DNA from 3 places in the Sedimentibacter sp. zth1 genome. Region 3 is predicted to be linked to each of the others. Evidence: a T-box and tRNA genes for the amino acid it is inferred to sense, from the RefSeq annotation. Region 3 holds a T-box; the other regions hold tRNA genes.
The links. The T-box of region 3 lies ahead of ileS (isoleucine--tRNA ligase). A T-box ahead of a tRNA ligase gene usually reads a tRNA of that ligase, here a tRNA-Ile.
Positions count from the first base shown of each region.

Region 1: it has a tRNA-Ile gene. The T-box ahead of ileS (isoleucine--tRNA ligase) is inferred to sense a tRNA for this amino acid. The anticodon was not compared.
Region 2: it has a tRNA-Ile gene. The T-box ahead of ileS (isoleucine--tRNA ligase) is inferred to sense a tRNA for this amino acid. The anticodon was not compared.

Region 1 is NZ_CP071445.1:1,376,082-1,386,221, forward strand. Features, by position in the region: rRNA gene JYG23_RS06980 (16S ribosomal RNA) at 1-1,247, opposite strand, end outside; tRNA gene JYG23_RS06985 (tRNA-Phe) at 1,568-1,643, opposite strand; tRNA gene JYG23_RS06990 (tRNA-Ile) at 1,656-1,732, opposite strand; tRNA gene JYG23_RS06995 (tRNA-Ile) at 1,764-1,840, opposite strand; tRNA gene JYG23_RS07000 (tRNA-Pro) at 1,855-1,931, opposite strand; tRNA gene JYG23_RS07005 (tRNA-Ser) at 1,946-2,034, opposite strand; tRNA gene JYG23_RS07010 (tRNA-Lys) at 2,039-2,114, opposite strand; tRNA gene JYG23_RS07015 (tRNA-Lys) at 2,148-2,223, opposite strand; tRNA gene JYG23_RS07020 (tRNA-Arg) at 2,260-2,336, opposite strand; tRNA gene JYG23_RS07025 (tRNA-Thr) at 2,351-2,426, opposite strand; tRNA gene JYG23_RS07030 (tRNA-Asp) at 2,450-2,526, opposite strand; tRNA gene JYG23_RS07035 (tRNA-Val) at 2,546-2,621, opposite strand; tRNA gene JYG23_RS07040 (tRNA-Glu) at 2,640-2,714, opposite strand; tRNA gene JYG23_RS07045 (tRNA-Met) at 2,736-2,812, opposite strand; tRNA gene JYG23_RS07050 (tRNA-Met) at 2,822-2,897, opposite strand; tRNA gene JYG23_RS07055 (tRNA-Leu) at 2,914-3,002, opposite strand; tRNA gene JYG23_RS07060 (tRNA-Asn) at 3,010-3,084, opposite strand; rRNA gene rrf (5S ribosomal RNA) at 3,091-3,207, opposite strand; rRNA gene JYG23_RS07070 (23S ribosomal RNA) at 3,425-6,354, opposite strand; rRNA gene JYG23_RS07075 (16S ribosomal RNA) at 6,814-8,325, opposite strand; gene JYG23_RS07080 (glycosyl hydrolase family 18 protein) at 9,105-10,140, opposite strand, start outside.
Region 2 is NZ_CP071445.1:1,362,002-1,372,141, reverse strand. Features, by position in the region: rRNA gene rrf (5S ribosomal RNA) at 150-266, shown strand; tRNA gene JYG23_RS06960 (tRNA-Asn) at 273-347, shown strand; tRNA gene JYG23_RS06955 (tRNA-Leu) at 355-443, shown strand; tRNA gene JYG23_RS06950 (tRNA-Met) at 460-535, shown strand; tRNA gene JYG23_RS06945 (tRNA-Glu) at 544-618, shown strand; tRNA gene JYG23_RS06940 (tRNA-Val) at 637-712, shown strand; tRNA gene JYG23_RS06935 (tRNA-Asp) at 732-808, shown strand; tRNA gene JYG23_RS06930 (tRNA-Thr) at 832-907, shown strand; tRNA gene JYG23_RS06925 (tRNA-Tyr) at 1,000-1,084, shown strand; tRNA gene JYG23_RS06920 (tRNA-Gly) at 1,099-1,173, shown strand; tRNA gene JYG23_RS06915 (tRNA-Gly) at 1,206-1,279, shown strand; tRNA gene JYG23_RS06910 (tRNA-Arg) at 1,294-1,370, shown strand; tRNA gene JYG23_RS06905 (tRNA-Gln) at 1,376-1,450, shown strand; tRNA gene JYG23_RS06900 (tRNA-Lys) at 1,471-1,546, shown strand; tRNA gene JYG23_RS06895 (tRNA-Ser) at 1,548-1,636, shown strand; tRNA gene JYG23_RS06890 (tRNA-Ser) at 1,662-1,751, shown strand; tRNA gene JYG23_RS06885 (tRNA-Ile) at 1,782-1,858, shown strand; tRNA gene JYG23_RS06880 (tRNA-Trp) at 1,869-1,944, shown strand; tRNA gene JYG23_RS06875 (tRNA-Pro) at 1,989-2,065, shown strand; tRNA gene JYG23_RS06870 (tRNA-Ile) at 2,078-2,154, shown strand; tRNA gene JYG23_RS06865 (tRNA-Ile) at 2,182-2,258, shown strand; tRNA gene JYG23_RS06860 (tRNA-Phe) at 2,264-2,339, shown strand; gene JYG23_RS06855 (ribonuclease H-like domain-containing protein) at 2,563-3,525, opposite strand; gene JYG23_RS06850 (DNA internalization-related competence protein ComEC/Rec2) at 3,614-5,983, shown strand; gene holA (DNA polymerase III subunit delta) at 5,973-7,001, shown strand; gene fni (type 2 isopentenyl-diphosphate Delta-isomerase) at 7,043-8,071, shown strand; gene rpsT (30S ribosomal protein S20) at 8,170-8,433, opposite strand; gene gpr (GPR endopeptidase) at 8,611-9,549, shown strand; gene spoIIP (stage II sporulation protein P) at 9,626-10,140, shown strand, end outside.
Region 3 is NZ_CP071445.1:1,648,202-1,658,341, reverse strand. Features, by position in the region: gene JYG23_RS08320 (peptide ABC transporter substrate-binding protein) at 1-586, shown strand, start outside; gene JYG23_RS08315 (RidA family protein) at 845-1,228, shown strand; gene JYG23_RS08310 (bifunctional 5,10-methylenetetrahydrofolate dehydrogenase/5,10-methenyltetrahydrofolate cyclohydrolase) at 1,386-2,237, shown strand; gene JYG23_RS08305 (WG repeat-containing protein) at 2,524-4,410, shown strand; gene JYG23_RS08300 (FAD-dependent oxidoreductase) at 4,478-6,016, opposite strand; gene JYG23_RS08295 (small, acid-soluble spore protein, alpha/beta type) at 6,100-6,345, opposite strand; T-box leader at 6,481-6,712, shown strand; gene ileS (isoleucine--tRNA ligase) at 6,764-9,883, shown strand; gene JYG23_RS08285 (class I SAM-dependent methyltransferase) at 9,949-10,140, shown strand, end outside.

The DNA of each region.
Region 1 (10,140 bases), 270 kb from region 3:
GCTCCAGCTCACGCTTTCGCTTCCCTTTGTTCCGACCATTGTAGCACGTGTGTAGCCCAAGACATAAGGGGCATGATGATTTGACGTCATCCCCACCTTCCTCCGGTTTGTCACCGGCAGTCTCACTAGAGTGCCCATCTTTCATGCTGGCAACTAATGATAAGGGTTGCGCTCGTTGCGGGACTTAACCCAACATCTCACGACACGAGCTGACGACAACCATGCACCACCTGTCTCCCTTGCTTCCGAAGAAGAGAGCACATTTCTGCACTTGTCAAGGGGATGTCAAGCCTTGGTAAGGTTCTTCGCGTTGCTTCGAATTAAACCACATGCTCCGCTGCTTGTGCGGGTCCCCGTCAATTCCTTTGAGTTTCAGTCTTGCGACCGTACTCCCCAGGCGGAGTGCTTATTGCGTTAGCTCCGGCACTGACCTCTCGGCCAACACCTAGCACTCATCGTTTACGGCGTGGACTACCAGGGTATCTAATCCTGTTCGCTCCCCACGCTTTCGTGTCTCAGCGTCAGTTACAGTCCAGTAAGTCGCCTTCGCCACTGGTGTTCCTCCTAATATCTACGCATTTCACCGCTACACTAGGAATTCCACTTACCTCTCCTGCACTCAAGTTACGCAGTTTCAAATGCTTACGAGGGTTTAGCCCTCGCCTTTCACATCTGACATACGTTACCGCCTACTCACCCTTTACGCCCAGTAAATCCGGACAACGCTCGCCCCCTACGTATTACCGCGGCTGCTGGCACGTAGTTAGCCGGGGCTTCCTCCTTTGGTACCGTCATTTTTTTCTTCCCAAAGGACAGAGCTTTACGATCCGAAAACCTTCTTCGCTCACGCGGCGTCGCTGCATCAGGCTTGCGCCCATTGTGCAATATTCCCCACTGCTGCCTCCCGTAGGAGTTTGGACCGTGTCTCAGTTCCAATGTGGCCGTTCACCCTCTCAGGCCGGCTATTGATCGTCGCCTTGGTAAGCCGTTACCTTACCAACTAGCTAATCAAACGCGAGCTCATCTCGTACCGATAAATCTTTGACTTATTAATCATGTGATTATTAAGTGTTATATGGTATTAATCCCAGTTTCCCGAGGCTATCCCTTTGTACGAGGCAGATTGCTCACGCGTTACTCACCCGTCCGCCGCTAATACTCATCCCGAAGGATTTTCTTCGCTCGACTTGCATGTGTTAGGCACGCCGCCAGCGTTCGTCCTGAGCCAGGATCAAACTCTCGTTTAATATCTGTTCTCAAGCTTACGCTTGGCATTAACTCTCGTTAATTGTTGTTGTTGTTTTTACTGTTTTTGTTCTATTTCTTATACTCTTGCGAGTACTGAAATCAAAGGTTGTTCTTATGCTGTTTTATTGTCTAAGGTTCATTTTTCAATGCTTTGCTGTCTCTCAACAGCTTTATTAGTTTACCATCTCTGTCGAAGTTTGTCAAGAACTTTTTTATTTTTTCTTAACGACTTCGTATACTAATTTTTTTTGCTTGATTAGCTTATCACAAGTATTAACTCATGTCAAGCAGTTTTTATATTTAATATTGTTGTACTAAATGGTGCCCAAAGGCGGAATCGAACCACCGACACGGGGATTTTCAGTCCCCTGCTCTACCGACTGAGCTATCTGGGCATAAATATTAGATGGTGGGCCTTCAAGGATTCGAACCTTGGACCTACCGGTTATGAGCCGGGCGCTCTAACCAACTGAGCTAAAGGCCCAAAATATTTTACAATATTTTGGTTTAAACTATGGTGGGCCTGGATGGACTCGAACCATCGACCTCACGCTTATCAGGCGTGCGCTCTAACCACCTGAGCTACAAGCCCATAATTTGCATATATGGTCGGGGCGGCAGGATTTGAACCCGCGGCCCTCTGGTCCCAAACCAGATGCGCTACCAAACTGCGCTACGCCCCGACATATTATTTAATTGGCGGAGAGGGTGGGATTCGAACCCACGTGGGCTTGCACCCTAACGGTTTTCAAGACCGCCCCGTTATGACCGCTTCGGTACCTCTCCATATTGGTGATCCATCCGCGATTCGAACGCGGGACACCCTGATTAAAAGTCAGGTGCTCTGCCGGCTGAGCTAATGGATCATATATTTGATAAATTATATCATACACTAAAGTTGGTGACCCATCAGGGATTCGAACCCTGGACACCCTGATTAAGAGTCAGGTGCTCTACCAACTGAGCTAATGAGTCAAATAAAAACCTTATGTAACTCAAAAACAAAATTTATGGTGAACCAGAAGGGAGTCGAACCCCCGGCACACGGCTTAGAAGGCCGTTGCTCTATCCAGCTGAGCTACTGGTCCACAATATTTATAAATGGAGCTGGTGAAAGGACTTGAACCCTCAACCTACTGATTACAAGTCAGTTGCTCTACCAATTGAGCTACACCAGCATGTATCTTGTTTTTATTGAAAATGGCGACTTGGATGGGGTTCGAACCCACGACCTCCAGCGTGACAGGCTGGCATTCTAACCAACTGAACTACCAAGCCACATTCAATTTTGTAAAAATGGTGGAAACAATAGGGCTCGAACCTATGACCCCCTGCTTGTAAGGCAGATGCTCTCCCAACTGAGCTATGCTTCCATGTTTTTTATTTTGTAATGGTGACCCTACCGAGACTCGAACTCGGGTTACTTCCGTGAAAGGGAAGTGTCTTAACCGCTTGACCATAGGGCCTTTTATTTTGATAATTTATTTTGGTAGCGGCGAACGGATTTGAACCGCTGACACTGCGGGTATGAACCGCATGCTCTAGCCAACTGAGCTACGCCGCCAATTTATTTTGGTAGCGGGGACAGGATTCGAACCTATGACCTTCGGGTTATGAGCCCGACGAGCTTCCAGCTGCTCCACCCCGCGACAAATTAATTATAAATGGTACCGAAGACCAGACTTGAACTGGTACGTTCTTTAGGGAACGCAGGATTTTAAGTCCTGTGCGTCTGCCAATTCCGCCACTCCGGCATATTCATGGCTCCGAGGGTGGGGCTCGAACCCACGACCTACCGGTTAACAGCCGGTTGCTCCACCATTGAGCTACCTCGGAATATCAATCTGGCGATGTCTTACTTTCCCAGGCAGTCACCCACCAAGTATCATCAGCGCTAAAGAGCTTAACTTCCGTGTTCGGGATGGGAACGGGTGTGTCCTCTTTGCTATTATCACCAGATTAGTATAACTCGTAATTTAAAAATTACTTCGTTATATTGTATATTAAGTTATCATTAAATTGAAAGTTTGAACTTTCAAAATTGTACAGGAAAAACTTTTCGAGATTTGTCCGACTGCATCACAAATCTATTTACTCACTTACGTTCGTATAGATTTGGATTTCGCTGGATCTGACCTACCATCCATTTGATTCTCAAATGGGGTTAGGATCATTATTGGTCAAGACCTCGACCTATTAGTATCACTCAGCTGAATACATTGCTGCACTTACACCTGTGACCTATCTACCTGTTAGTCTTTCAGGGGTCTTACTTACTTACGTAATGGGAAATCTTATCTTAAGGTTTGTTTCGCGCTTAGATGCCTTCAGCGCTTATCAATTCCAGACTTAGCTACTCAGCCGTGCTCCTGGCGGAACAACTGATTCACCATAGGTCTGTCCATCCCGGTCCTCTCGTACTAAGGACAGCTCCCTTCAAATTTCCTACGCCCACGACGGATAGGGACCGAACTGTCTCACGACGTTCTGAACCCAGCTCGCGTGCCTCTTTAATGGGCGAACAGCCCAACCCTTGGGACCTGCTTCAGCCCCAGGATGAGACGAGCCGACATCGAGGTGCCAAACCTCCCCGTCGATGTGGACTCTTGGGGGAGATAAGCCTGTTATCCCCAGGGTAGCTTTTATCCGTTAAGCGATGGCCCTTCCATTCGGCGCCACCGGATCACTAAGTCCAACTTTCGTTCCTGCTCGACATGTACGTCTTGCAGTCAAGCTTCCTTCTGCCTTTACACTCTTCGCACGATTTCCGACCGTGCTGAGGAAACCTTTGAGCGCCTCCGTTACTCTTTCGGAGGCGACCGCCCCAGTCAAACTGCCCAACTGACAGTGTCCATATACTGGATCACAGTATCATGTTAGAAATTCAGTATCAATAGAGTGGTATCCCAACAGCGACTCCACACATACTGGCGTACATGTTTCTTAGTCTCCCACCTATCCTGTACAATTAATACCGAATTCCAATGTCAGCCTGCAGTAAAGCTCCATGGGGTCTTTCCGTCCTGCCGCGGGTAACTCGCATCTTCACGAGTACTACAATTTCACCGGATCTATTGTTGAGACAGTGCTCAAATCGTTACACCTTTCGTGCGGGTCGGAACTTACCCGACAAGGAATTTCGCTACCTTAGGACCGTTATAGTTACGGCCGCCGTTTACTGGGGCTTAAGTTCACTGCTTCACTTACGCTTACAGCTCCCCTTAACCTTCCAGCACCGGGCAGGTGTCAGCCCCTATACTTCATCTTTCGATTTAGCAGAGACCTGTGTTTTTGGTAAACAGTCGCTTGAGCCTGTTTTCTGTGGCCCACTAAAGCTCCGGTCGTTCGACTTTCACTTCCATGGGCACCCCTTCTCCCGAAGTTACGGGGTTATTTTGCCTAGTTCCTTAACAATAGTTCTTCCGCTCATCTTTGGATTCTCTCCTTGACTACCTGTGTCGGTTTACGGTACGGGCACCTTGATCTCGATAGTGGATTTTCTTGACAGCGTAGACTCAGTTACTTCACTACTTGTTTTCGCTCCCATTCGTATCTCAGGATTATTGAAGAAACGGATTTGCCTATCTCTTCTCCCTACTTACTTAGACGTACTATTCCATCAGTACGCTAACTTATCTTTCTGTGTCCCCACTTCTCTTTTAACGATCTTCGGTGGTACTGGAATTTCCACCAGTTATCCATCGCCTACGCCTTTTGGCCTCGGCTTAGGTCCCGACTTACCCTGAGTGGACGAGCCTTCCTCAGGAATCCTTAGTCTTTCGATGGGTGAGATTCTCACTCACCTTTCGCTACTCATGCCAGCATTCTCTCTTCTGTACAATCCACAGCCTCTTTCGATGGCGCTTCGACTCGTACAGAATGCTCCTCTACCGATTGTATTAATACAATCCCACAGCTTCGGTGATAGATTTTAGCCCCGGTAATCTTCGGCGCAGGTCCACTCGACCAGTGAGCTATTACGCACTCTTTGAAAGTGTGGCTGCTTCTAAGCCAACTTCCTGGTTGTCTGTGTAGTCCTACATCCTTTTCCACTTAATCTATCTTTGGGACCTTAGCTGGTGATCTGGGCTCTTTCCCTTTTGACTATGAAACTTATCTCACATAGTCTGACTCCCAACGCTAATTTTATGGTATTCGGAGTTTGATAAGTTTCGGTAACGTATAACGTCCCTTGACTATTCAGTGCTCTACCCCCATTAATCTTACGTTAAGGCTAGCCCTAAAGCTATTTCGAGGAGAACCAGCTATCTCCAGGTTCGATTGGAATTTCACCGCTATCCACAAGTCATCCCATAGCTTTTAAACGCTAACGGGTTCGGTCCTCCACCAGATTTTACTCTAGCTTCAACCTGCTCATGGATAGGTCACCTGGTTTCGGGTCTACGACATGCAACTTTCGCCCTATTAAGACTCGCTTTCGCTTCGGCTCCTAACCTCTCAGTTATTAACCTTGCTGCATATCGTAACTCGCTGGCCCGTTCTACAAAAAGTACGCGGTCACACTCGTAGTGCTCCCACTGCTTATAAGCATAGGGTTTCAGGTTCTTTTTCACTCCCCTCCCGGGGTTCTTTTCACCTTTCCCTCACGGTACTATTTCTCTATCGGTCACTAAGTAGTATTTAGCCTTGGGAGATGGTCCTCCCTGCTTCCCACCGGATTTCTCGTGTCCTGTGGTACTCTGGATCATATCTTGCTCTTTGACTTTTTCGTCTACGTGTCTATCACACTCTTTGGAGCTTCTTTCCAGAAGTCTTTGACTATCGTCTCGGATACTTTGTTGATATGTCCGCAACCCCATGCCGAAACATGGTTTGGGCTCTACCGATTTCGCTCGCCGCTACTTTCGGTATCGTTTTTTACTTTCTCTTCCTAAGGGTACTTAGATGTTTCAGTTCCCCTCGTTCCCCACGTATGACTATTTATTCATCATACGTTACATACGGTTCTCCATATGTGAGTTTCCTCATTCGGATATCTACGGATTAATACTTGTTTGCAGTTTCCCGTAGCTTTTCGCAGCTTACCACGTCCTTCATCGGCTCTTAGTGCCAAGGCATTCGCCCTACGCTCTTTATATCTTGACCTCTTTTGCTCGGCCTTTTTCATTTATGCTTCGTTGGTCGTTTCTCAAGATGCTCATGTACAGATGTACATTCCGCTCTTTCGTTCCTTCCGCCTTGCCTAAATAAAAATTACCTTCGCAATTTTTAATCATCAGTTTAATTGTGCGTCTTCACACAACTATTTTTTTGGTTACTCTTGTAATTAATATTTGCTTCCGCTTATATTTTTTACTTAGTTTTATTGTTTTTTTGATGTTTTTCTCGTTTGTTTTTTCCTATACAATTTTCAAAGTTCAGCTTGCTTTGAACATTTTGTTGCCAAAATTTTCTCTGCATTAGTCTTAATACTCAAATTCTCACTTGAGCATCAATGAAACAGCATAAGTTCCTTGTTTCGAACATGCTTTTCTGGCGTTCAAACCAGAAAAGCGACATTGAAACAAAATGTATTACTTTACATTTTGTTTTCTGTCTCCTTAGAAAGGAGGTGATCCAGCCGCACCTTCCGATACGGCTACCTTGTTACGACTTCACCCTAGTCATTAATCCTACCTTAGGCGCCTGCCTCCAAATGGTTAGCTCAGCGACTTTGGGTATTATCAACTTCCATGGTGTGACGGGCGGTGTGTACAAGACCCGGGAACGCATTCACCGCGACGTTCTGATTCGCGATTACTAGCAACTCCGACTTCATGTAGGCGAGTTGCAGCCTACAATCCGAACTGGGATCGGTTTATTAGGTTTGGCTCCAGCTCACGCTTTCGCTTCCCTTTGTTCCGACCATTGTAGCACGTGTGTAGCCCAAGACATAAGGGGCATGATGATTTGACGTCATCCCCACCTTCCTCCGGTTTGTCACCGGCAGTCTCACTAGAGTGCCCATCTTTCATGCTGGCAACTAATGATAAGGGTTGCGCTCGTTGCGGGACTTAACCCAACATCTCACGACACGAGCTGACGACAACCATGCACCACCTGTCTCCCTTGCTTCCGAAGAAGAGAGCACATTTCTGCACTTGTCAAGGGGATGTCAAGCCTTGGTAAGGTTCTTCGCGTTGCTTCGAATTAAACCACATGCTCCGCTGCTTGTGCGGGTCCCCGTCAATTCCTTTGAGTTTCAGTCTTGCGACCGTACTCCCCAGGCGGAGTGCTTATTGCGTTAGCTCCGGCACTGACCTCTCGGCCAACACCTAGCACTCATCGTTTACGGCGTGGACTACCAGGGTATCTAATCCTGTTCGCTCCCCACGCTTTCGTGTCTCAGCGTCAGTTACAGTCCAGTAAGTCGCCTTCGCCACTGGTGTTCCTCCTAATATCTACGCATTTCACCGCTACACTAGGAATTCCACTTACCTCTCCTGCACTCAAGTTACGCAGTTTCAAATGCTTACGAGGGTTTAGCCCTCGCCTTTCACATCTGACATACGTTACCGCCTACTCACCCTTTACGCCCAGTAAATCCGGACAACGCTCGCCCCCTACGTATTACCGCGGCTGCTGGCACGTAGTTAGCCGGGGCTTCCTCCTTTGGTACCGTCATTTTTTTCTTCCCAAAGGACAGAGCTTTACGATCCGAAAACCTTCTTCGCTCACGCGGCGTCGCTGCATCAGGCTTGCGCCCATTGTGCAATATTCCCCACTGCTGCCTCCCGTAGGAGTTTGGACCGTGTCTCAGTTCCAATGTGGCCGTTCACCCTCTCAGGCCGGCTATTGATCGTCGCCTTGGTAAGCCATTACCTTACCAACTAGCTAATCAAACGCGAGCTCATCTCGTACCGATAAATCTTTGACTTATTAATCATGTGATCAATAAGTGTTATATGGTATTAATCCCAGTTTCCCGAGGCTATCCCTTTGTACGAGGCAGATTGCTCACGCGTTACTCACCCGTCCGCCGCTAATACTCGTCCCGAAAGACTTTCTTCGCTCGACTTGCATGTGTTAGGCACGCCGCCAGCGTTCGTCCTGAGCCAGGATCAAACTCTCGTTTAATATCTGTTCTCAAGCTTACGCTTGGCACTAACTCTCGTTAGTTGTTGTTGTTGTTACTGTTTTTTGTTCTATTTCTTATACTCTTGCGAGTACTGAAATCAAAGGTTGTTCTTATGCTGTTTTATTGTCTAAGGTGCGAACAAATTTCGTCAAAAATTTTAAGTCAATTTGCACTTCGCAACGGCGTTAGCCATGTTGCGGGTTCTTATAAATTATCTTTTTTAGCACTTTCTGCGTTACTTTCATTTTCCAGTGCTCGTGTATTCTTTATACACTGTGCGCTTCAAATTTCAGTTGCCTTAAAATTATCTAAAAAATATTAATTTATATTCATTTTTCAATGCTTTGCTGTCTCTCAACAGCTTTATTAGTTTACCATCTCTGTCGAAGTTTGTCAAGAACTTTTTTAAATTATTTATTTTTACATTATAACTTATTTTTCTCTTTTCGACAGCTATAATAGCTTATCATATTTTGTTTTATCTGTCAACACTTATTTTAATTTTTTATTTAACTGAAATTAATTTTTTTTGACAGCTTTAGTAGTATAACAAAAACAGATTATTTTGTCAACACTATTTTTAAATAATGTTAATTTCTCAAATATATATAATAGTTACGACTTACTTAATTTATCATATTTTTATTTGTATGTCAAGGATTTTTAAGTTTTAAAATGAAATAACATGCTTAGATTTTATTTAAAAATCCTAACATTATATAAACAAAACGCATACTATTATGAAGAATTTTTTTCATATAGTATGCGCTTATATATTCTATTCTAAACTTTGCCACATTTCTTCTGTACCAAAATTAAAAGCCCAAACACCTTTTCCTACTAAATTATATTTCTTTACTATTTCCATTCTATTACTAAGAGACGTTTCATCTTCATTCCATACTCTACACCTAACGCCATCAATCATCTTTTCACCATAGTTTTGACCTGTTGTTACATCATATGATAACTCAATACCTAATTCATCTAGCAATTTTTCTGCTGTACTTATTTTAAGAGATGTTGATTTTACAACAAGTGCATCATCTTCCATTGATTCTTCCCATAGTCTCGTATAAAAAGGAACTGCTAATATTACCTTTCCATCATTAACACTTTCAAGTAAATTTTCAACACCATATTCAATCCATGGTATTGAACCAACTGAACCAGATACTCCACTTACATTTTGATCGTATGCCATTAGTACCACATAATCTGAATATTCTCCTATTGCTTTTCTATCTAAAAACATCGACCAAGTTTCAGAACTTGAAAGTACCGCAACATCTACAGATAATGTAATCTTTTCAGTTAAGCACTTGCAATACAGTTCTTTTATAAAAGCACTATATACATCTTTGTCTTTTAGATATACATTTTCGAAATCGATATTTATACCATTATATCCTTTTTCTTTTGTTATCTGTATTACTTTATCAACAATTTTACTTCTTTTATATGCATTGTTTAATAACTTACTTGTAAGTTCTTTATCGAAGTTATTATTAAATGTTGCCCACAGTTTTTTCCCTGTACTTTGTACATAACTTGTATATTCAACATTTGAATAATCTAAAAAGTAGTCTTCATTATCAACTAACTCATACCATGTTGGTGCCAATACATCTATAACTTGTGGAATATCAAATTCCACAAAATTACTTATTTTTTTATTTACCAAATCCCAAGACATAGTAATGCTTTCTTTTCTATGTGGTTTTGTGTATGTTGTTTCTTCAATAGTAATATATGGTACAATGTTTTTCTTTAATACATACCCTATATTTCCATTAGTATTTCTGCATAATAAC
Region 2 (10,140 bases), 290 kb from region 3:
CGAACGTAAGTGAGTAAATAGATTTGTGATACAGTCGGACAAATCTCGAAAAGTTTTTCCTATACAATTTTGAAAGTTCAAACTTTCAATTTAATGATAACTTAATATACAATATAACGAAGTAATTTTTAAATTACGAGTTATACTAATCTGGTGATAATAGCAAAGAGGACACACCCGTTCCCATTCCGAACACGGAAGTTAAGCTCTTTAGCGCTGATGATACTTGGTGGGTGACTGCCTGGGAAAGTAAGACATCGCCAGATTGATATTCCGAGGTAGCTCAATGGTGGAGCAACCGGCTGTTAACCGGTAGGTCGTGGGTTCGAGCCCCACCCTCGGAGCCATGAATGTGCCGGAGTGGCGGAATTGGCAGACGCACAGGACTTAAAATCCTGCGTTCCCTAAAGAACGTACCAGTTCAAGTCTGGTCTTCGGTACCATTTTAAATTAATTTGTCGCGGGGTGGAGCAGCTGGAAGCTCGTCGGGCTCATAACCCGAAGGTCATAGGTTCGAATCCTGTCCCCGCTACCAAAATAAAAGGCCCTATGGTCAAGCGGTTAAGACACTTCCCTTTCACGGAAGTAACCCGAGTTCGAGTCTCGGTAGGGTCACCATTACAAAATAAAAAACATGGAAGCATAGCTCAGTTGGGAGAGCATCTGCCTTACAAGCAGGGGGTCATAGGTTCGAGCCCTATTGTTTCCACCATTTTTACAAAATTGAATGTGGCTTGGTAGTTCAGTTGGTTAGAATGCCAGCCTGTCACGCTGGAGGTCGTGGGTTCGAACCCCATCCAAGTCGCCATTTTCAATAAAAACAAGATACATGCTGGTGTAGCTCAATTGGTAGAGCAACTGACTTGTAATCAGTAGGTTGAGGGTTCAAGTCCTTTCACCAGCTCCATTTTCGCAGAAATTACGGAGTAATTTCAATACACAATGCGAAAGACGCAACGGCGTAAGCCATGTTGCGGAAAATAATTTTACTGAAAATATGGGAGGGTTCCCGAGTGGCTAAAGGGGACGGACTGTAAATCCGTTGGCAACGCCTTCACTGGTTCGAATCCAGTCCTTCCCACCAATTAAGTTTAAAATGCGGAAGTGGCTCAGTGGTAGAGCATCGCCTTGCCAAGGCGAGGGTCGCGAGTTCGAATCTCGTCTTCCGCTCCAAAAGTAACAAAAAATGTTAAAACGCATATAATGCGGGTGTAGCTCAGTGGTAGAGCCCCAGCCTTCCAAGCTGGTTGCGAGGGTCCGATTCCCTTCACCCGCTCCATTAAAAAAATTTATGGACCAGTAGCTCAGCTGGATAGAGCAACGGCCTTCTAAGCCGTGTGCCGGGGGTTCGACTCCCTTCTGGTTCACCATAAGTTGGGGTATAGCCAAGCGGTAAGGCACTAGACTTTGACTCTAGCATTCGTAGGTTCAAATCCTGCTACTCCAGCCATTTTTAAAAATTAATATAGTGATCCATTAGCTCAGCTGGCAGAGCACCTGACTTTTAATCAGGGTGTCCCGCGTTCGAATCGCGGATGGATCACCACGGAGAGGTACCGAAGCGGTCATAACGGGGCGGTCTTGAAAACCGTTAGGGTGTAAGCCCACGTGGGTTCGAATCCCACCCTCTCCGCCAATTTAATAGTTATAAAAATATATATGGAGAAGTACTCAAGTGGCTGAAGAGGCGCCCCTGCTAAGGGTGTAGATCCGATAAGGATGCGAGGGTTCAAATCCCTCCTTCTCCGCCATATTTATACCAAAATATTTTGTAATATTTTGGGCCTTTAGCTCAGTTGGTTAGAGCGCCCGGCTCATAACCGGTAGGTCCAAGGTTCGAATCCTTGAAGGCCCACCATTTACACCATAGGGGTGTAGTTCAGTTGGTAGAACAATGGTCTCCAAAACCATGTGTCGTGGGTTCAAGTCCTGCCACCCCTGCCAATTTTATTAAGCAAAAACAGGATAATAATTAAATAATAGTATTTCGGGGCGTAGCGCAGTTTGGTAGCGCATCTGGTTTGGGACCAGAGGGCCGCGGGTTCAAATCCTGCCGCCCCGACCAGTATTTAAATGTGGGCTTGTAGCTCAGGTGGTTAGAGCGCACGCCTGATAAGCGTGAGGTCGATGGTTCGAGTCCATCCAGGCCCACCACATTTTTCCAAAATATATTAATATTTTGGGCTTTTAGCTCAGTTGGTTAGAGCGCCCGGCTCATAACCGGTAGGTCCAAGGTTCGAATCCTTGAAGGCCCACCATGTTTGCCCAGATAGCTCAGTCGGTAGAGCAGGGGACTGAAAATCCCCGTGTCGGTGGTTCGATTCCGCCTTTGGGCACCATAGTAAAAACGTTGATTATTTTTAATCAACGTTTTTTATATACTGGGAAAGTCTACTTTTAGTATATAAAAAACGAGGATTGCAAAGGACGGGACGTCCTTGCCTTTAAGGGGAGTGCTCAGTAAAAATGCCTATTTCATAAGCATTTTTACGCCGAAGGGGGACATTGGTCCCCCTAGCGGAGTTGCGTAGTAACTTTTTTATTACAATAATATTTAATTTTTTAAATATCTTTTAATGCCTTTTCAATAATACTACATACATTTTCAAATAATAGAGTTCCATTAATTACTATTGGCACAATATTATCTTTTAAATTAGGCAATGTGTTAAAGTTCATCAATTTTATTTCATTATTATCTATAAATAATATATAATTATCGCTATCGCTTTTATATAGAGAAATCAAAATATCTAATTTTGTTATAGATGTTTGACTTTTGAAATTTAATTTATAGCAAAGTTTATTTGAGTTGTAATCCAATTTGTAATCAGTTATATTTAAAAATTTAATTTTTATTGCCTTGTTTGATATACTAATATCTTTTTTATTAACTTTCAATATACCTAATGTTTTGGAATAAAATATTTTATCATATGAATTCAAAATATTATCAAATATTATTGGAAGATAGTAAACATCTTCAAAATTATGCAAAAGTATTAAATCTCTGTGCTCATCTTTTTTATGAATTTTATATGCTTCATACAAGGTTATTACATCTTTGCCAGACAATGTGTCTTCTCTAAATATCTTAAAATATTTTTCAACAGTTTTAAGCTTATTATTTGCAATATTAATCTTATTTTTAAAATTCAGCATATCTTTATACAAATCAATACTATGTAGATTATTTAAATTAAAATCTATATTGTATTTTTCAAATTTTTTATTCAAATATGTTATATCAAATGATTTCCCGTTATATGTTATGATATATTTTTTTGTATATATTTTACTCATAAGGAAAAACAATGATTCTAATTCTTCCTGTTCATTTATAGAAAATGTTTGATAGATAATTTTTTTATTATTTTCAACTATCAAAAATGTTATAGAAACAATTTCACTCGTAACAGCAGATAATCCAGATGTTTCAATGTCTAAGTAAACACTGTCATTAAATATCTCTTCTATAAATTTATTATTTAAATTATAATCTTCAATAATTTTTTTACTAATCATTTTAATCCGTCCTATAAACAGTTTTTGTTTCCCCTAATAAGTTGCTTTATGTAGAATAATTTGGTAATATAAATACGGGGGTATAAATATGTATTATTTTGTAATTTATTTCGTTGCATATGTTTTGAGTATAATAGTATGTTTATATTTAAACTATAAAACTGCAATAATTTTAAGTCTAATATTTTTTGCACTGGGTATTGTTACGACAAAAAAATATGTAGCGTGTTTTTTAATAATTTTATTTGCGGTTTTGTCTGTTGTATGTATTAATTATAATTCAAAATCTATTTTAACACAATATCTTAATGATGATGTTAATGTAATTGTAGAAATAAAGAATGTTATTAAAGATGACAAAGAATCTGAATTTATTAGCTATAATGTTAATGTAATATGTCTAAACGGAAAAAATATACATGAAAAATCAATTCTATACATAAAAAAAGAAAATAAAATCGAAATAAATTCAATTCATAAAATTAACGTTAGCGTATCTAAAATTCAAGAATCTAAGAATTTTTTGCTTTTTAATTATAAAAAATCGCTTCGAACTAAAAAAATATTTGTAAACTTATTTGCAAATACAAAACCCAACCTTATAAAAAAGGATTATTCAAAAGTCAATACTATAGTAAATAATTTTAAAGGATTTGTCGAAAAATTGTTTTATTCAAATCTTAATGAAAAAAATGCAAATATTATATTATCAATTTTGTTAGGAGATAAGAAATACTTAGATGATGATTTATATAAAAGTATACAAAGAACTGGCCTGGCACATATATTTGCTGTCTCTGGTTTGCATATAGGTATATTATACGGCTTCTTAATAAAATTATTTTGTATGATTGGGTTTAACAAAAAGATTAGCTGGTTTTTAACATGGGGATTTTTGTGGTGCTATGGGTTTTTGATAGGATTTCCAGTGTCTGTTCTTAGAAGTTTAATAATGTTTACGTTCGTGTTTGGAGCAGAGTTATTGTATAGAAAATATAATACTATTAACTCAATTGTTATAGCAGCCTTTATATTATTAGTGGTAAACCCATTTTATTTATTTGATGTAGGTTTTCAATTGTCGTTTACCGCTGCATTTTGCTTAATTATTTTTAATAAGTATGTTAAGGATAAATTGAAATCTAAGAATACCATTATTTCTAGCATTTATTTATATATTTTTTTACAATTATTCACACTTCCTATTATGTCGTACTATTTTAATTATCTTTCATTGTTGGGCATTTTATACAATATAGCATTAGTTCCTATTTTTAGTGTACTTATTGTTATTGCATTTATTTCTGTTGGTGTAGGTTTTTTATGTGTATATACACTTGTCTTACCTTTAAAGATATATGATTATGTATTCAATGTTATTAGGTATGTAATAGATTGGGGTTCTAAAAGTAGTATTGCAGGTGTTAAAATACCCTCTATGAGGCTTTTAACTTGCTTTTTTTACTATGTTTTCTTAGCTTTAATACTATTTATAATAAATAATAAAAAATGCAGTTACAAGCGTATTTTATTTGCAACTTTTATAGTATACTACTGCATCAATTTTTTCATTATACCGCTAAGTTTAGATGGAACAAGACTTAATATAGTTGATGTTTCACAAGGCGTATTTATTATCCTAAGACACAATGATATAAATTTGATATTTGACGCGGGTAGCAATTCAGATAATATTGGCAAATATGTTTGTGCACCTTATATACTCAAAAATGGTTTTAATGATATAAAATCAATATTTATTAGCCACTGGCACATAGATCATTATAGTGGTGTTAATGAAATATTAAGTAGTTCTAAAGTTGGTAATGTATATTCTAGTTCCGAAGACGACAAGAATCTAATAAATTGCCATTGTAATCTTTTAAACAATACAGATAGTATAATTATAGATAATGAATTTAAAATTGATATATTATGGCCTAAAATCGGTTTTAAGTCTAATAATGAAAATAACATGTCCAATGTATATTTAGTAAAGTGTGGAAAAATAAAAATACTTATTACTGGGGATATCGAAAAGGAGGCTGAAAGGCAGATTCTAGATAGATTGGAAGATATAAATGTTTTAATTGTTCCTCATCATGGAAGTAAAACTTCTTCTACTACTGAATTTGTACAAGCAGTTAATCCTGATATTGCAGTATTTTCATATGGTAAAAATAATTATGGTATTCCACATCAGGAGGTTATTGATAAATATAATGATATAGGTTCAGATATTTTATCAACTTTTACTAATGGTGAAATTAATATTATGGAAATTAATGATGAAATATATTATAATACCTATAAGGGCAATCATTCTGAAAATATGAATGAAATATATAAATTATATTTTTTATTGAATTTATATATATTTGTTATATTATTAGTATATGTAATGTTTTATAAAAATTATATTTTAGATAAAAGATATGAGGGAAAATATGAGTTATAAAGAATTAATAAATAATATAAAAAAAGAAGATTTATTTTGTTTCAATATAATATATGGAAATGAAACCTTTCTAATTGATAATGCCATAAAAAGTGTAATCAATAAATTTGTTTCTAAAAATTTAAGAGAATTGAATTTTACTAAATTTGAAAAAATTGATGATAAGGAAAATGAATTTATAGAAACAGTTGCAACTTTTCCTTTTATGTCTGATAAAAAAGTAATTATTGTTGATGATAGTGATTTTTTAACTTCATCTGGTTCTATTAATAAAAGCATAGAGGAAAAGCTTATTAAATTAACAAAAGATAACATAGATACTACGATAGTATTATTTATTTTAAAAGGCAAAAAACCTGATAATAGAAAAAAATTGGTAAAAATAATCAAAGAAAATAAAGCAATATATGAAATTAAAAAATTAGATGAAGGTGAGTTAACTAACTATATAGTAGAAGGTTTTAAAAAAAATTCAGTTAAAATTACATCATCGAATGCAAGCTATATTGCAACAAACTGTGGTTATTTAGATTATGAAAGTACAGTTGATTTGTATGATGTAAATAATGAAATTCATAAAATTGCATCATATACATTAGATGAAGGCGAAGTAAATAGAGAAGTTATTGATGCTCTTTTAATAAAATCTCTTGATAGTAATATTTTTAGACTTGTTGATTTTATATGTGACGGTAAGAAAAAAGAAGCAAATAAAATGCTAGGAAACATGTTAATAAATGGTGTGGCTGAGCTATTTATTATGCATATGATAACAAGGCAGGTTAGAATGATTTATCAATATCAAATATTATACAAAAAAGGTTACTCATCTTCTCAAGTTTCTGATACTATGAAAATAAAGCCGTTTATAGCGAAGAAACTTAGTAGTTTATCTAAAAATATAAGTATGGATAAAACTGAAAAAATACTGAATACTCTTTTAAATATTGACAGACAAATTAAAACGGGGTTAATAGATAAGACAGTTGGATTAGAAATAATATGTAATTCTTTTTAAAGAAGTAATACAATATAAATTAATTTAGAATAGAGAATAAAATGGATAACAACTTAATTAGAAGTAAGAGAAAATTAGACCATATAAAATATGCACTTAAGGAAAGTAACAATAATACTAAAACAGGTCTTGATGATATAGTACTTATTCACAAGGCATTACCTAAATATAACCTTCAAGATATTGAAATAAATACAACTTTTTTAGGTAAGAAAATTAGCGCACCAATTTTTATAAACGCTATGACAGGTGGACATAAAGACGTTTTGAAAATAAACGAAATATTAGGAAGAGTTTCACGTGACGCTGACATACCAATTGCGGTTGGTTCTCAAAAGGCTGGAGTTGAAGATAAAAATCTTTTTGAAACATATAGTATAGTTAGAAAAATTAATCCTGAAGGAGTAGTTATTGGCAATTTATCTGCTAATTGTTCTTTAGAAGATGCTAAAATTGCTGTTGAGATGATAGAGGCGGATGCTTTACAATTGCATTTGAATGTAGCCCAGGAAATCAGTATGAAAGAGGGAGATACTACATTCGAAAATATAAGAGAAAATATAATAAATTTAAAAGAAGGTATAAATGTACCAGTGATTGTAAAAGAGGTTGGTTGTGGTATGAGCCTTGAAACTATAAAAGAGCTTATGAGTATGGATATTAAATACATTGATATTAGTGGAGCAGGAGGTACAAATTTTATAGATATAGAATATTCAAGACATAGTAAAGTTATTGATAATTCATTAATCAATTGGGGAATACCAACAGCATATTCTATGGTTGAAGCAAATATAGCTGGACTAAATGGATTTATAGTATCAGGAGGAATAAAAAATTCTTTTGATATTGCAAAGTGTTTATCAATGGGTGCTAAAATGGTAGGTATATCTGGAGAAATATTGAAACAATATTTTAAAAATGTTAATATAAATGACTGGATAGAAGAATTAAAAAGTAATTTGAAGAAAATTATGTTACTTACAAATTCATCTTGTATAAGTGAATTAACTATATGTGACAAGGTTATCAAGGGTGAGCTTTTAGAATGGCAAAATATTAGAAAGTAGTCTTATAAATATTTGATTATTAAAGATGTATAAGACTTTATATATATTTAATTATAATAAAAATGGGCTTAACATTTAATGTTACAGCCCTTTTATGATTAAGCTATTTTATTTAATCTTTGTTGTAATCTACTAACTTTTCTAGCAGCTGCGTGTTTGTGAATAGTGTTTTTAGCAGCAGCTCTATCTAATTTAGCTTCAACTTCTTTTAAATATTCCTTCGCTTTTTCAACGTCACCGCTTTCAATAGCAGTTTCGAATTTTTTAATATAAGTTTTTATTTCTGATTTTCTAACTTTGTTTATAGCAGTTTTTTTATCAATAACTAAAATTCTTTTTTTTGCTGATTTAATGTTTGCCAAATGTTTCACCTCCCCTGATGAGATTTAATATTTTAATATTTTAATATTCAATATTACAATTTATTAAACATAGCATACCAATTATACAAGTTTCTCAAACAAAAATCAAGAGAAAAGTATAAAAAAATAAAAAAAATGAATAATAAATAGAGAACAAATTATTTTGGAGGAACTTATATGTATAGAACAGACTTAGCCTATGAAGCCCACGAAGGTTTGGCTAAAAATTGCGATGGAGTTATACTTGAAACAAAAAATTTAAAATATGGAGAACTTGTAAAAATTGAGATTACAGATGAAGAAGCACAAAAAGTTGTAGGTAAAAAGATAGGCAAGTATGTAACCTATGAAACTCCAAGCTTTAAACATATGGATAAAGATAAAAGACAAGAAATTATAGAAACATTATCAAGTAATTTAAAAGAGATTATAGATATTGATAGAGAACATATATTGGTAGTTGGACTAGGTAATAGAAGAGTAACAGCGGATTCTTTAGGACCGAGAACAATTGATAAAATAAAAGTTACTAGACAATTTTTTAAAGCATATAAAAAAGATTTTGATGATGACTATAATGAGCTAGCTATTTTAGTTCCAGGTGTAATGGGAGTTACAGGGATAGAAACACAAAATACTATAAAGGGTGTTATTGAAAAAATAAAACCTACACTTATTATTGCAATAGATGCATTAGCTTCTAGGAAGATGAAAAGATTATGTTCAGTTATACAATTAACAAATGCTGGAATTGAACCAGGCTCAGGTATAGGCAATATGCAGGGTTCTTTAAATAAAGAAAGTATGGGAATTAAAATTGCAGCAATAGGTGTTCCAACGGTTGTTGATACAGCAACTATTGTTAGCGATTCTATAGATTTGATGAAAGAAAAATTTACACACAAGATATCAGTCGCTGATGAAGTGTTAGGATTGTTAGGGCAATTAGATGAGAATGAAAAACTTGGATTTATCAAAGAGGTGTTAAACCCTAAATATAATGATACTTATGTTACACCAACTGAAATTGATGAGCTTATAGAAATACTTTCAGATGTACTATCTGAAGTTATAAATGTAGCAGTGCATCCAGGATTTTATAGCAATGAATTCTAAATCTTAAGTCATAAAATTAAACATATGTCATATATATTAATAGTTACTAATATAGATAAGATATGAGGTGTGTTTTATGAAGCGCAGAAGAAAGGCGCCAGTTAGAGCATATTATGTAATCTCTTTAATATGCTTAATAGTTCTATTTATAGGATATGGCTTTATATTTAACCTTTCTGAAAAAAGAAAAGAAGGTAAAGAAGTTAAAACCATTTCTTTAGTAGACGAATCTGAAAATTTATCTGGGAAATACAATAAGCTATTTGCGAAACTCATGTCGTACTTTAATATATTCTTTAAGGAGACTTTTAAAGAGTATGATGAAAATGGTATGTTTGAGTATAAAATGGATGATGATTTAAATGGTGGAATTGTAGCAGTAGAGAGCGGAGTTGTTACAAGTATAGACAACATAGAATTGTATTCAAACAGCGACTATGATGCAAGCGAACTTTATAAAACTACTGTATTGCTAGCAAGTAATAGAAAAAGAGATTTTTTTACAATTGTTAGTGGGTATGATATTGCATCAAGGCTTGGAATAAGCGCAAAAGATTTAAAGACTGAAGCAAATAAGGTTAATGAAAAATA
Region 3 (10,140 bases):
AAGTATAGAAATGGCTCAACAATTATTAGCTGATGCTGGTTACCCAAATGGAGAAGGTTTCCCAACAATAACATACATCTATAATACACATGAAGACCACCAAAAAATAGCTGAAACTTTACAGGAAATGTGGAAAAATAATTTAGGCATTAACGTTGAATTAGCTAATGAAGAGTGGGCAGTATTCCAAGATACTAGAAGAGATGGTAATTTTGATATAGCAAGAGGTGGATGGTTAGGTGACTATCCAGAGCCAATGACTATGCTTGATCTATATACTTCTTATTCTGGAAATAATGACTGTCAATGGAGATGGAATGAACAACCAGTAGTTGCACCTCATGATAAAATTCTTAATCCTGAAAATAAAGCGTTTGATGAAGCTATAGCAGAAGCAATGATTACAACAGGAAAAGAAAAAGATGCTGCTTATAAAAAAGCTGAAAGTGTTTTGATGAATGATTATATATTAATGCCAATGTACTACTATACTAACAAGTTCGTAATTGATGAAGCTAAGGTCGAAGGCGTTGAAAGAACAAGAATGGACAATTGGATTTTCAAAAATGCGGAAATGGTAGAATAATTTAATAAAATTTAGAGCTATTGCCATATTGATATATTCAGTAGAGCAATAGCTCTTTTTCTTTACAATAAATGAACGATTTGATGTGCAGGATAAGAGAGGACTTAAAAAGTATATTCAATTAATTACAAAATATGTGATATTTCCCGAGAAATTTATATAATAGAAAATATTATAAAATATAAAGTTTTCAATCTTGCTATTTTTTAGACTATACTATATAATTGTAATTGAAAAAATAGAAAGAGGTGTTATAAAATGAGCAATAAAATGATAAATAGCAATAATGCTCCTAAAGCAATAGGGCCTTACTCACATTCTGTAAGAACTGGAGATTTATTATACATATCTGGCCAAATTCCAGTTGTACCAGCTACAGGAGAAGTTGCAGGAGATACATTTAAAAGTCAAACTGAGCAATCCATGAAAAATATTTTAGCTATATTAGAAGAAGTAGGATTGAACTTTGACAATGTTGTAAAAACAAACATATTTATTACTGATATGTCAAAATTTTCTGACGTTAATGAAGTATATTCTACATTCTTCAAAGATTATTTTCCAGCAAGAGCTTGTGTTCAAGTAAGTGCATTGCCTAAAAATGTATTAGTTGAAATAGAAGCAGTAGCAAGTTTTAATTAAGCTTATAAAGCACACTTAGAATTAGACATAATCTAGTTTGAAGTGTGCTTTATTTTATTTGAATTTTTTAATAATATTGAAGGTTGCATTGCAACTTTCTATTTATCTAACTAAATTTTAAAGATACAATTTGTATTGAACAATTGAGGAGGAAAAAATGGGCATACTTATAAAAGGAAAACCAGTTGCAGATAAAATAACTGAGGATGTTAAATCAGAAGTTCGAAATTTAAATAGTAGTGGTATACAACCTAAGCTTCAAATTATTAGAGTAGGTGAAAGAGAAGATGATATTGCCTATGAAAGAGGAGCTTTAAAAAGAATGGCAAAATGCGGAATTTTAACTGGTGTTAAAACATTGCCTATAGACATTAGCCAAGATGATTTTATTGAACAAATAAAGTTATCAAATAGTGATGAAACTGTTCATGGGATACTTATATTTAGACCATTGCCTAAACAACTTGACGAAAGTATTATCAAATATATTGTAGATCCTAATAAAGATATTGATTGCTTTAATCCTGTAAATGTAGCAAAGGTAACTGAAGGAGATAAAACTGGATTTGCTCCATGTACTCCATCAGCAGTTATGGAAATTTTAGATTATTATGATGTTGATTTAACAGGTAAAAATGTAGTAGTACTAGGTCGTTCAATGGTTGTTGGAAAGCCTCAAGCATTGTTAATGTTACAGAAAAATGCAACAGTAACAATTTGTCATTCAAAAACCAAAAATTTATCTGAAGTAGCTAGTAAAGCTGATGTGTTAGTAGCAGCAATAGGTAAGGCTAAGTTGGTTTTAAAAGAATTTGTTAAAGAAGATGCAGTTGTTATAGATGTCGGAATTAATGTTGATGATGAAGGAAAACTATGTGGAGACGTAAGAACTGATGAATGCTTAGAAATTGCAAGTATGGTTACACCAGTCCCAGCTGGAGTTGGCTCTGTTACAACATCAGTTTTAGCAAAGCATGTTGTTAGAGCTTGTAAAAGCTTAATTAAATAAACTTGATATTGATAATATATGTCGCAAATCACCATAAAGATTTTATATAAGTTGTAAACATTTTTAATTAAATATAAAAAAATAAATGAGTTTTAATTCTGGGGGGAAGTTAAAACTCATTTTATATTTTAATTGCTAAAACTATTTTGTTGTCATATAGTTTATACCACATAAATGGAAGTTTAAACAAAAAAAATAAATTAATTTAATTATTAAGAAAAATGTTGAATTTTAGCAGACAAAATGTTATATTGAGCTAAACAAACTATCAATAAAGGAGACTTTTATGAAAAAATTAAATAGATTTTTTATAATATTAGGTCTAATGCTCGTTATATGTGTGACAAGTGTTTATGGAGTTGAATACAATTGGTTTGATGAAATTGATATGCCTGATAACATGGAAGAACCCATAAAAATAAAAAAGGATGGACTGTGGGGCCTTATGGATTACGATGGCAATTTAATTTGCAATCCACTTTACTCTGAAATTGGAAAGCTGTCTGACGGATTGTTTTTAGTTAAAAAAGGAAATATTTATGGATTTGTTGATATTGATGGTGAAATGGTTATTAATCCTCAGTTTAGCTATGGACTAGAATTTAACGAAGATTTAGCTGTATTTAATATGTATGGATTGTATGGATATATAGATAAAAAATGCGATATAATTATAAAACCATTATGGACTAAAGCTGAACCTTTTGTAGATGGATTAGCTAAGGTTTCAAATAATGATAATAAGCAGGGATTTATTGATAAACAAGGCAATGTGGTTATACAACCTGTTTGGGATAGTGTAGGACAATTTTCAAATGAATTATGTTCAGTTTCTTCAAACGGTAAAATGGGATATATAAATAAAAACGGTGAAGTTGTAATAGATTTAAATTACGACTGGGTTGAAAAATTTGTTGACGGAACAGCAAGAGTTATTTTAAATGGTAAATATGGTGTGATAAACACTGAAAATAATCAGATAATCGATGCAGAGTGGGATTACATTAGTCAAATAAATAATAGTATATTTACAGTTTCTAAAATTGGTGATAAGCAGCTATACGGATATATTGACAAAACTGGTCATGTGATTTCTTCGCCTATATGGGAAAATACTAAATTATTTAACGAGAATCTTGCACCTGTTAGGTTAAATGAGTTGTGGGGATTTATAGATAAATCAGGGAAATTGATTATTGATTGCAAGTATATACATGCATCATTATTTATTAAAGATGTAGCAGTTGTAAAAGAAAATGAAGGTAGTTATAAAATCATCGATAAGAATGGTAACTTTTTAAATAATATAGAGTACACAAATTATAAAAGTTATATAAATTCACCATATATTGCTGTACTTACAGATGATAAATGGGGAGTTATCAACAATTATGGGGAAACAATTGTTGATAATGTTTATGATGAAATTGCATTGCTTGGTGATAAGTATTTTGCAGTAAAAAAAGATTCTAAATGGGGAATTATTGACTGTAATTCAAATATTATAGTAGATTATAATTGGGATGAAATAGTATCTTTTAATAACAATATGATAGTTGTTAAAAAAGATAATCTTTATACATTAATAAATAAAGAAGGAAAATATCCATTTGTAAGTGATGAGTTAAAAATTCTAGGTAAGCTTGGTTTGATCAAAGGAAATGGAAATGGTATAACATTAGAATATGCAAATAAAACATCTACTAGAATCCAAAGTGCAATAATTGTTCTTAGAATGAATGGGTTAGAGGAACAAGCTTTGTCTTATTCTGGTCAAAATAATTTTAATGAATCTAAAGGATATAGTTGGAAACAAGGAATAAATATTATGGCATTTTTAAAGGATAATCCAGGCGTAGGCTTTATAGGTGACACTAATAATAATTTTATGCCTCTTAGTAACTTGACATATAAGCAGTATGTAAAAGTATTGCTTGAAAATTTAGGATATAAGCAAGATGTGGATTTTAAATATGATGAAACATTGACATTTGTACAAAGCTTGGGTATAGATATAGATAATAAAAATACACTATCAAATAATGATATGGCTGAAATAACTATAAAATTTTTACAAACAAACACAAAAGATGGACAATTGTTGATAGAAAAATTAATTTCAAATAATATTGTTAGTAGAGATACTGCAAAATCTTTAAATTTAGTAAAATAATGAAGTAGGTGTTTTTATGTCGAAGGAGGACATTGATCCCCTAGTAGAGTTACATAGTAACTTCTTATTATAATATATCACTTCTTTTGATTTTAGCATACTTTAGGGACTTAGTGGCTGGACCTTCTATTACATGACCTAATATATCAAACCTTGAGCCATGACATTGGCAGTCCCAAGTCTTATCTTCAGTGTTGAATTCAAGTGAGCAACCAAGATGAGTACATACAGGTTTTATGCAATGAAAATTATCTTCGTCATCAAGGAATACGCCAATATTTGTTATACCAGAATTTATTATAGTACCATCACCATTTTTTAAGTCAAGTACTTCTTTTTTAGAACGCAATAACAATTTTTTTGAATAACCTATTAGTGTATTATAGCTTGCTTTACCAATCTTAAAAACAGATGTAGCATTGATATTCAAGTGCCTATAAGGGTTGAAAATGTTTTCGTAATATGTGATGTTATTATTTAAAATCATGTTGCTTATTATGATAGCTGACGCTGCAGAGTTTGTCATACCCCACTTGCTAAAGCCAGTTGCTACATAAATATCTTTATACAGTTTGCTTATTGGACCTATAAAAGGAATTCGGTCGTGCGACATGCAATCTTGTGTAGACCATTTTGCAAGTATGTCATGTTTAGAAAAATATTTAATCAAAAAATCCTCTAATTTTTTATATGCGTTTTCTTCATTATTAGGTTTTCCAACTGGATGATTGCATCCTCCTAAAAGTAAAATACTGTCTTTGATATTTTTTTGAAATCTAATAGACCTTATGTTCTTGTCAATATTTATATACATTCCATCAAATGGTTTTGTATTTGTTTTACAAGCAATAATATATGATTTTTCTTGAGATTGTTTTATAAAGAATAAGCCTAATAATTTTTTTAGTGGAAAATGTGTTGCAATGATTACTTTGTTTGCAAATACGTCACCATTGTTTGTTATTATTTTATGAGGATTTTCATTTAAACAAACATCTATTGCTTTAGTATTTTCATAAATGTCTATATTGTTTTTATTTAAAATATTAGCTAAAGAGTATAAATATTTTAACGGATTAAATTTATATTGATTTGGTACTTCTAATCCACATGATATAGGAAAATTCATTGAATAAATATCAATTATATTAGATTTTATTCCAATTGCATCATAAGCCTCTTTTTCTGATTTTAAATCATATACTTTTTCATTGTATTTTGAGTATACAACACTAAAATCTTCTTGAAAATCACATGGAATGTTAAGATTGTAAATTATATTTTTATAAAAATTTAAACCATCTAAATTAGCTTTATAATAGTTTTTAGCAGTACTTATACCAAAGTTGCGAATTAAATAATCATATATAAGATTATGCTGTATAGTTATTTTTGCATTTGAGTAGCCACTTACCCCATAGCCTATATGTGTAGAGTCAATGATTCCAATGTTTAATCCTTTGTTCATAAGTAAAAAAGCAGTATTTAACCCTGAAAGACCAGCACCTATAATTAATACATCAAATTTTTTGCCACTAATATTTTTAGTATTTAAATTTCTATATGAAGTAGTTTGATGCCAAAACGAATTATTTTGATAAATCATAATATTCTCCTTTATCATATGTAAAAATGTTACGAGCAATGCTCGTAACATTTTTATAAACTAATTATTGAACAAATAACAGTTTATCTCTTTAAATTATGAAAGTCTTTGTTTATTTGTGCTTTAAATTGTGAGGGTTTATTGTTGGTTATCATTTTTTCGCCCATTCTTACCATTTCTTTAACTGCGAGACCGTTAACTAGTGCTGGATACATTTTATCTTTCATATCACTTGGAGGAGTGTATCCTATGTCAGATGCTATTTCCATCTTTAACATGTCAAGAGCTTGTTTTGATTCTGGTACAATTAACTTATTTCTACTTGCCATTGTCATCAATCCTTTCATCTACATCTAAAGAACAATAATATATTAACCAAATTTACGAAAATTATATTCTAAAATCAAAAAAATATCTTGACAGCTAGTAAATAATGGTGTATTATTTTAGAATATAAATTAATATTTTAGGCTATGATTGGAATAGTAATTATATAGCGAATTCAAGAGAAATAATCATTTTGGTGTGAGATTATAATTTTAAGTATAATGAAAATCATCCATGAGCTTAGTTTCTGAAATAGTAGTAAGAAACTACGTGAAAATCGTTATAAAGTTGAGTGATACAAAATCTATAAATTTAAGGTTTTGTATAATTTGGGTGGTACCACGGAAATATAACTCTTTCGTCCCTTTGGATGAAGGAGTTTTTTTATTGCATAATAATAATATATAATAGGAGGAAAAAATGAAATTATTTAAAGACATATCAAAATTACCATATAACGAATATGAAAAAGAAATGTCAAATTACTGGGAAAATATAGATTTACTACATCAAGCAGTTGAAACAAGAAAAGATAAACAGCAGTTTGTTTTTTATGAAGGACCACCAACTGCCAATGGTAGACCGGGAATTCACCATGTTATAGCAAGAACTTTAAAAGATTCTGTATGCCGTTTCAAAACAATGGAGGGCTATCAGGTAAAAAGAAAAGCCGGATGGGATACTCATGGACTTCCCGTTGAAATCGAAGTTGAAAAAAAATTAGGACTTAAAAACAAACAAGATATAGAGAATTATGGCATAGATAAATTTAATGAAAATTGTAGAGAGTCAGTATTCACATATAGCGGATTATGGAGACAAATGACTGAGCGTATGGCATATCTAATTGACTTAGATAATCCATATATCACACTTGACAACAACTATATAGAATCAGTTTGGTGGATATTGAATAAGTTCTTTAAAGAGGGATTAATGTATGAAGGACATAAAATATTACCTTACTGTCCTAGATGTGGAACAGGTCTTGCATCTCATGAAGTTGCACAAGGCTATGAGGAAATAAAAACTGCAACAGCATTTGTTAAGTTTAAATTAGTTGGAAAAAATGAATATTTCTTAGCATGGACAACAACACCTTGGACACTTGCTTCAAACGTTGCACTTACAGTACATGCTGATATGGAATATGTTAAAATTAAATTAGCAGATACAGAAGATAAAAAAGGCGACGTATTATATCTTGCCAAATCATTACTTGAAAAAGTTATAAAAGTAGATTATGAAATACTTGAAGAAATGAAAGGTAAAGACTTAGAGTTTGTTGAGTATGAGCAAATTATGCCTTTTGTAAAAGCTGATAAAAAAGCTTTTTTTGTAACATGTGCAGATTACGTTACAGCTGAAGATGGTACTGGTATAGTTCATACAGCTCCTGCATTTGGTGAAGATGACTATAACACAGGAAAAAGATATAATTTACCAGTTTTACAACCAGTTGATGATACCGGTAAGTTTACACAAACACCTTGGAAAGGTATGTTTGTTATGGATGCTGATAAAGATATCTTAATTTGGTTAAAAGAGCAAGGCAAGTTATTTAAAAAAGAAACTGTATTTCACAATTATCCTCACTGCTGGAGATGTAAAACTCCACTTTTATACTATGCAAAACCAAGCTGGTATATTCAAATGACAAAATTAAAGGATAATCTTGTTGAAAACAACAAAACAGTTGAATGGTATCCTGATTTTGTTGGAGAAAAAAGATTTGGTAACTGGTTAGAAAATGTAAATGATTGGGCTGTATCAAGAAGTAGATACTGGGGAACACCACTTCCAATTTGGAGATGCGAATGCGGTCATGTAGATAGTATAGGTTCAAGAAAAGAATTAGCTGAAAGAGCTATAGAAAACATAGATGAAAATATAGAATTGCACAGACCGTTTGTTGATGATGTTCATATAACTTGTCCTCATTGTGGAAAACCAATGACAAGAGTTAAAGATGTAATTGACTGTTGGTTTGACAGTGGTTCAATGCCATTTGCTCAACAGCACTATCCATTCGAAAACAAAGAAAACTTTGATGAAATGTTCCCAGCAGATTTTATCTGTGAAGGTATTGATCAAACTCGTGGATGGTTCTACTCATTACTTGCAATATCAACATTTGTAAAAGGCGTATCACCATATAAAAGAGTTTTAGTAAATGACTTGATACTAGATAAATTTGGCAAGAAAATGTCTAAATCAAAAGGAAACGGTGTAGATCCATTTCAATTATTCGATAAATATGGAGCTGATGCTTTAAGATGGTACTTATTACATGTATCACCAGCATGGTCACCAACAAAATTTGACGAAGACGGATTAAAAGAAGTTTTGAGTAAATTCTTTGGAACTATCAAAAATGTTTATACATTCTTTGCACTATATGCAAATACCGATAATGTAGATCCAAGAGAATTCTTTGTTGAAATAAAGGATAGACCGGAGCTTGATAGATGGATAATTTCTAAATACAACAATTTAGTTAAGTATGTTAAAGAGTGCATGGACGTATTTGACTTGAATAAAGTAGTAAGAGCAATTCAAGACTTTATTAATGAAGATTTATCAAATTGGTATATTAGACGTTCAAGAAGAAGATTTTGGGCAACTGAATTAACAGAAGATAAAAAATCAGTATATGTGACAACTTATGAAATTCTTGTTGGAGTATCAAAACTTGTAGCTCCATTTGCTCCATATATAGCTGAAGAATTATATAGAGATTTAACTGGAGAAAAATCAGTTCACTTAGCTGATTATCCAATAGCTAATGAAGAAGTAATAGACTTGAATGTTGAAAAGAGAATGGACCTTGTAAGAGATTTAGTTAAGCTTGGTAGAGCGTCAAGAGAAACTACTAAAATCAAGGTTAGACAACCAATTCAAAAAATCTATATAGATGGTAGATATGAAGCATTAATTTCTGATATGACACCACTTATTATGGAAGAATTGAATGTGAAGGAAGTTTTATTTGAACAGAACTTAAATCAATATATAAACTTTACTATAAAACCAAACTTCAAAACTTGCGGACCTAAATTAGGTAAAGATGTAAAAGTATTTGCACAAGAACTATTAAAAGCAGATACAAAGGAAATAATCTCTACAGTTCAAGCAGGTAATGTATATAACATGGCAGTTAGTGGCAATGAAATTGAAATAACAGAAGATATGTTAGATATAAGAATTGCTGCAAAAGAGGGTTATGATGTTGAAATGTCTAACAATTTATTTGTTATTATTGATACTAACTTAACTAAAGAGCTTATAGATGAAGGATATGCGAGAGAGTTTGTATCTAAGATTCAGCAAATGAGAAAGACTAATGGATATGAAATGATGGATAATATTAAAATTTTCTTCAATGGAAATGAAGAAATATCTAATGCAGTAGACATATTTACAGATTTCATCAAATCTGAAACATTGGCAATAGAAATAACAAAAACTGATGATACAAGTTTCGAGGTTCAAAACTTAAATGGTATCGAAACAGGTATAAAACTTGAAAAAGTAAACTAATAGACGTAAAAAGTGTAGTATAGTATAAATATATTGCACTTTTTCTATATAAATGAGGTGATATCATGCCAAATAAAGATTTTTTTGATTATTACAATTTGGGAAGAGAAAAAGATAGATACACTAGGTGTAGCTTTGAATTTGAAAGAACTAAGGATATTTTAGTAAGAAACATAGATTTTAATAAAAAAAGCGTATTAGATATGGGTGGAGGTGCTGGTTATTATTCATTTTGGCTAGCTAAAATGGGGTTAAGC